DNA from 3 places in the Pseudoalteromonas sp. 31A1 genome. Region 1 is predicted to be linked to each of the others. Evidence: predicted binding sites of a transcription regulator. Region 1 holds the regulator's gene; each other region holds the start of a gene.
The links. Region 1 encodes LexA, which represses DNA repair genes until DNA is damaged. Its sites were predicted from a motif close to TACTGTATNNNNATACAGTA; they were not measured.
Positions count from the first base shown of each region.

Region 1 (2,277 bases):
GCTATTTCATCTTGCGGGGTAGATAAAATAGAGTAGAACTCTACATCTTCACCCATATATTCATAATGCCATTTCCATTGCGAGCCTGTAATTTTAATAGTGAGATCAGCTTTGCTGGCATCTTCCATTGCAATTAGGGTTTTAGTGGCTGGTACTGCCATAGCAATTAAAATAACAAACGGGATTGCAGTCCAAAGTATTTCTACTTTAGTGCTTTCGTGAAATTGGGCAGGTACAGCCCCTTTAGATTTACGGTGATGAATAAGTGCCCAAAACATAATTGCGAACACTATCACCCCAATCACACAACATATTATAAATATGGTCATGTGCAGCTGATATACATTATTGCTTATATCGGTTACGCCTTTGCGCATATTGTATTGGCTGTTAGCCAAAACTGGGTGCGAAAAAACACATAATATAAGCCACAAGGTAGAGGTCAGTTTACCCATGTGACGGCTCCTTTGATGCTATTGCGAATGCAAAGCGAAGAGGCATACGGCTTAAACGCCAATTCGTTATTTTTATTTTTTTAGTCAATCTCATTTAATATTGATTGGTTTTGCTGCGCCAACAACGGGTTTGTGTATATTGTGTGTTCTCAAAACTAAAAAGCTGTGAGTTATTATTAGCTCAGCACATTAATAATTAGCTAAAAAATGAACAACAAGCAAGTTTTAGTATAAAAAACAATCAGGTGATATTGAGTAATTAATAAAAAATCAGTAACCAACTAGGTAACAGGAAGTTCAAAAGATGAGCAAAACAAAGGGGTTTAACGCATTCGGAGGGGGAAAATATAAGTGCAAAAAAGTTTACAGCTTAAATTGTCAGTGAGCTATTTATGCCCTATTTTTAGTGCGAATTTAAAACAGAAAATGCGTACTAATTAGTACGCATTTATAAAACTGCTTGTTTAAAAGCTATTTTTAAAGTCACATCCAATCAGCGTTTCTTATAACGCCAACGGCTAAGCCTTCAATATTAAAAGACTCATTCTCAAGATCTACTTCAATAGATTCAAAATCGTCGTTTTCAGCATGAAGTAATACTTTACGACCCGCTTTCTCAAGACGTTTTACAGTTACGTCTTCGTCTAGGCGGGCAACAACAACTTGCCCGTTTTCAGCGGTTTGAGTACGATGTACAGCAAGTAAATCACCATCCATAATACCAATATCTTTCATGCTCATACCGTTAACGCGTAGTAAAAAATCTGCAGCCGGTTTAAACATTAATGGATCGATTTTGCAGTGACTTTCAACGTGCTCTTGCGCCAAAATAGGTGAACCAGCAGCAACACGCCCTATAAGCGGTAAACCTAATTGTTCTGGCTCTTCTTCTTCAATTAACTGAATACCACGGCTTGCACCTGGTTTCATTTTAATTGCGCCTTTTTTAGCAAGTGCTTTTAAATGTTCTTCAGCAGCATTGGCACTTTTAAAACCTAATGTTTGCGCTATTTCAGCACGTGTAGGAGGCATACCAGTGTCTTTAATAAAAACTTTAATTAGTTCGAGTATTTGAGCTTGGCGGTTCGTTAATGGTCGCATACAACTGGTTTTCCATACAGTACATTTAACTGTGAGTATATACAGTTAAATAAAAATCGCAAATTTAAATTAAGCCTTAAAATAGCCAAAGTAATTTCACTTGTGTACATTTTAGGGATATAACTAACGCTAGGTTTATAAATGATTAAAAAAGCAAAGGAGTCATTATGAGTATTTGGTACCAGCCCATCACTTTAGAGCTGTGCAAGCAGTTAGAACAAGGCATTGATGGCCAAGGAACATTAATGAAAACCATGGGAATAGAAGTCACTGAAATTGGTGATGATTACTTAGTAGCCACTATGCCGGCAATTCCTGAGCATCATAACCCAATGGGAATGGTTCACGGCGGTGCTAACGTTGTACTTGCCGAAACAGTTGCCAGCTATGCAGCTAACTTTGTTGTCGATTTTACAAAATTTTACTGCGTGGGGCAGGAAATTAGCGCAAGTCATTTAAAAGCATCTCGCAACGGCACTTTAACAGCAACGGCAAGAGCGTTTCATATTGGCAAACGTAGTTCAGTGTGGGAAATAAAAATTACAAATAGCCGCAATGAGCTGTGCTGCGTATCAAAAATGACCGCAGCAGTCGTAGAGCGAAGATAGTTACTTTTCGATTGGGTAAATTGTAATTTCCATACCCGCACCAATCGCAGATATACGTAGTAATGTATCTGCATCTAAGGCTTGATTAAAGCACTTAGGGGAAGTGCCTGATT
Region 1 is NZ_WTKY01000019.1:13,943-16,219, reverse strand. Features, by position in the region: gene coxB (cytochrome c oxidase subunit II) at 1-455, opposite strand, end outside; gene lexA (transcriptional repressor LexA) at 939-1,556, opposite strand; gene GQR52_RS15880 (PaaI family thioesterase) at 1,724-2,164, shown strand; gene GQR52_RS15875 (hypothetical protein) at 2,165-2,277, opposite strand, start outside.

Region 2 (2,277 bases), on a different contig from region 1:
AGGGCATTACCTGCATTTAACCAGCTTCGTAGTTTGCTACTTACAAAGCGTGCTTCGTCTAACTCATTAAATGCTGCATAAATAGAGATTGGCTCGCCGTCGTTACCGTCGGTCCACAAGCTTTTACCCATACGTTCTGAGTTATTTTGAATTAATGCGTTAGACGCTTTCAAAATAGTCGCTGTTGAGCGGTAGTTTTGTTCAAGACGAATGGTTTCTGCGCTAAAGTCAGTTAAAAAACGTTTAATGTTTTCGATTTTAGCACCACGCCAACCATAAATGCTTTGGTCATCGTCGCCTACAATCATAATGCTGTTAGTATCGCCAGCAAGTAATTTTAACCAAGCATATTGAATGGTATTTGTATCTTGGAACTCGTCTACGAGCATATGCGCAAAGCGTTGCTGATAATGACGCAGTAACGTAGGGTTATTTTTTAACACTTCGTAGCTGCGTAGTAATATTTCAGCAAAATCAACTAGGCCCGCTCTATCACAGGCCTCTTGATAGGCGGCATAAACACGCAGCATCATTTGCTCATTAATATCGTATGCTTGAATATCTTTAGGGCGAAGTGCTTCATCTTTTTTGGCGCTTATGTACCAGCCAAATTGCTTAGCGGGCCATTTTTTATCATCAATATTCATCGATTTTAATAAGCGCTTGATCATCCGAAGCTGATCGTCAGAGTCTAAAATTTGAAAGGCTTCTGGTAAATTAGCTTCACGGTGATGAGCACGTAAAATACGATGCGATAAACCATGGAAAGTACCAATCCACATACCACCTACAGGCGCTTTTAGTGTTTCTTCAACGCGGCCACGCATTTCTTTAGCGGCTTTATTAGTAAATGTAACTGCAAAAATACTGTAAGCGGAGGCTTGCTCAACTTGCATAAGCCACGCAATACGATGAACTAACACTCGTGTTTTACCAGACCCAGCACCTGCTAATACCAGCATGTTTTGTAGTGGGGCTGCAACGGCATCGCGTTGTTTGTCATTTAAGCCATCGAGTAATTGTGAAACGTCCATCGTTACGCCTTTTTAATCAATATTGTGGGCAGTATAACAGGTGTTTTTGTTAGGCTAAATAAAATACTGTTTTTATAAACAGCTATTTATAAAATAGTGTTCAAAACGAGTAACTTGCTAATTAATTAAGCGAATAAAAAAGTGTAAACGGATAACAATAATTGCTAATTTGACCTAATTTTAGCAAAATCTACCAACTCTCTAAATCTAGACTAATTTAACTATTTGATTTGTAAGCTTTAATAAATTGGCATAGAGTGTGTAGGTAAATAATTATAAAATCAAATAAATACAGAGGTTAGTATGGCAGATCAAGGTTCTGGCGGTAACGTAATTGCAGCATTATGTAATATATTTTTTCCTGGTTTAGGGCAGTTAGTGCAAGGGCGTATTTTAGCGGCTATATTTTTTGCACTCGCTATTATAATAAGTTACGCACTAATTTATGTGCTTGTAGGCTTTGTACTTGTGCCTATTATTTACTTATGGTCGATCATTGACGCAGCGCGTTATAGATCGCGAAGTTAACGGTTTTAAAGTTGAGTAAAATAGCGCCCATGTGGCGCTATTTTACTTTATATGTCCTGTGGTTTACGGGCGTTTACGTATATAATTACGCAATTAAAGATTTACAGGCAAACCCTATGGAATATCAATTTATTCGCGACCCTATTAGTGGGCTACGTATTAAAATAAGCAGTGAACACGCTATTATTGGTCGCTGGCTAAACGAAGAAATAGGCAAAGACAAAGTAGCCATGGTGCAAGCGCTTATTGCATCGGTAAGTTCAAGCTATGAGCCGCTAACGCTAAAAGGCCAAGAAATAGATTTAATATTAACGAAAGACGAAGCATTATTTGAAGCCCATGCACTTCATCAAGACAGCGAAGACCTAATAGCGTATCAAGATGACGATTTAGCGCTTGAAGAAAATGGTTTAAGTAGTGGTTGTGGCTTTGAAGATTTCATTGATTTAATTGATTCATGGCATGAGTTTACGACGTCACGATAAACATAACTAGCACACTAATAAAAATATACAGCAATGCACAATCAGCATTTTATCTGTATTATTACACCAACGAAAATTACGCCAACCAAAACGACAGGAATTGATATGTCTGCCAATTTAAACAAGCTAGTAGTGATGCTAGAAATGCAAAACGCCATGAATACTAAAGTACATGAGCAATGGTTTACTCAAGGGTTTGAATGGTACCGCGCTATTTGGGTTGAGTGTGC
Region 2 is NZ_WTKY01000001.1:4,634-6,910, forward strand. Features, by position in the region: gene uvrD (DNA helicase II) at 1-1,034, opposite strand, end outside; gene GQR52_RS00020 (hypothetical protein) at 1,338-1,562, shown strand; gene GQR52_RS00025 (YacL family protein) at 1,679-2,047, shown strand; gene GQR52_RS00030 (dUTP diphosphatase) at 2,153-2,277, shown strand, end outside.
Region 2: uvrD (DNA helicase II) is a predicted target of LexA. The motif match lies at 1,099-1,118, and genes of this name have one in related genera.

Region 3 (2,277 bases), on a different contig from region 1:
GGCCAACGTCCTCGCAAAAAAATTGAAAGAGACAGTAAACTACAAAAATTCTTCAAACAAGATGCTGAATATTATGAAAAGGCTTTAATTTCCCTTAATAATGGCTATGGGATTGCTGCTTTTGCTTACTTTCGAAGAATAGTGGAAATGAATATTTCTAATCTGTTAGATCTTTTAGTTTCTGATTTAAATACTGAAGATACAGAAAACCCAATCAATTTAGCAATTGCTGAACTTCGCAAAGAATCTCCAATGAGTGATAAAATTAAGGTTGCCAATAAAGCACTTCCTGAATACTTAAAACCAGAGGGCTTAAACCCATTAGGTAAAATTTATAGTTTACTTAGTGAAGGTGTACATAGTTTAACTGATGAAGAATGCCTCGATAAAGCAGAAAGCTTACAAGCGTGTTTAAGTTTTTTAATTACAGAGCTGGCATCTCGTCGACGAAATCGCGATAAATTCAAAAAAATGGTTGGTGCACTGTAAAATGGCTAATAAGGCATTTTAAAGTGCATCTAAAACAACTGATTATTGTTTTGTTTTAAAGTGGGTTTGGAGATTACTTCATTGATTAAAAAAGAAATTGCTCAGGCAATCCAGCTATTATCAAAAAATGGGTTTAAAAGTGTTGCTCGAGTAACAGGTGAGTACGTTGAGAAGCTAGTTGCACAGCAACTTGAAGCGGAGCTTGCTGATAATTGTCAAAAAGGTTTTGATGCTTTTTCAAAGCATTATGGAAAAATTGAAATTAAATCAAGAAATGCAGATAGCAAATCTTACCAATGCACTTTAAATAAATCCAAACTAGAAAAAATGGACACATTTATATTAGTAATTGTCAAAGATGGTTATGTGGTAAAAGCTTTACTTTTCCCAATAGAAAAAATTAAGCATTTAAAAACTAATGGCGGGGTAATTATAATAAATCAATCGAGGTTTGATTTGGGTGAGGATATTTTGGACAAAATTTCCCCACCAAAGAGTCGTTCAAAAGAGCATAATAAGAGGTTAATGTTGTCACCTTTTGCTCATAACTCAAACCTATTAAAATAATCATAGTGCAGTTTTATAGCCAGTACTTTTGGTTGAGTGCTTTGCACTAGGCATATAGTATACCTCTTCTTTTGTGTAACCTGCCGAATTTAAAATAAGCGCAGCGACCAACCCCTGTGCGGCCTGTACCACCTTTGCAATGTATGACCATGCTCTGTTTGTATTGTATGGCTTGTAGTATGTCGCTTTTTACATTCAGTGCTTATCGACTCTACATTATTTATATATGCCTAATATAAGCAATTACTGATTACAACTTTAAGATTGAATAGTAAGCGCAAATACTGGATACTGTTTTTATATACAGTTGTGGCGATATTATGAAAAAAGAATTACCAGCAAAATACTATTTAGCGCATTTTAGAGAGCTTATTGAGTTTGTAACAAGTAAATGTATGCATTTACTTGAGCCTAAACACAGCGAATTTATTAGTAAAATTAATCAGCTAGATGAGCAAAGCCAATGCATGTTGGCGCGCGTGTACTCGCGAAAGCCTTATTTGGTGCAGGCGCAGTCGCTTAATTACGAAGAAATAACCTCGCCGCATCAGGCTATTTATACGCTAAAAAAAGCCGGTATTTTATTTGAGCCAAACGAGCAGCATTACTCGCAGCTTTTGGCTCACTTAACCAAACCTGCTTTGCTGGAGTTGCTAAGTAATTACCCAGAGCAAATAAGCTTTAAAAAGAGCGCCGCTAAAGGCGCGCTGGTGGATATTGCCCGTGAGTTTTTTAAAGTATGCCCACATGAGCTTGCGCCACTTTATAGCCAGTATGTAATTAATAACCGCAGTGATTACTACGAGTATTTTGAGTTTTTATTTGCAGGCAAACTAAGCGGTGGTGATGTGAATCATCAAAACCGTTTTGTAATGCGAGATTTAGGTTTAACCGCTACGCGCGAAGGCCACAGCGAGAGTTTGTCGCGCTTTGAAACACTTGACGAAGCGCAATCAAACTATTTATTAAACCGTTACCGGTTAGCATTTAAAAATATAACCGATGAGAGTGATTATATTGCTTTAGCGCCACAGGTTTTAGTGCAAGCCGCGCACGGTGCCATTGCTGTTACGTTAAAAAACAAATTATTAGTCGGGCTTTATCGGCAATTAAAAGGTGTTGATAGCGAACTTGCTTTTAGCTTACTTGAAGGGTGCGTGGATGACAGGGAAGCACAAGAAATTCAGATAAGAGAGCAATACAGGCTTGGCAATAAAGAGT
Region 3 is NZ_WTKY01000011.1:88,895-91,171, forward strand. Features, by position in the region: gene GQR52_RS11750 (hypothetical protein) at 1-489, shown strand, start outside; gene GQR52_RS11755 (hypothetical protein) at 571-1,056, shown strand; partial or broken gene GQR52_RS20545 (tyrosine-protein phosphatase) at 1,032-1,246, opposite strand; gene GQR52_RS11760 (exonuclease domain-containing protein) at 1,377-2,277, shown strand, end outside.
Region 3: GQR52_RS11760 (exonuclease domain-containing protein) is a predicted target of LexA. The motif match lies at 1,346-1,365, and genes of this name have one in related genera.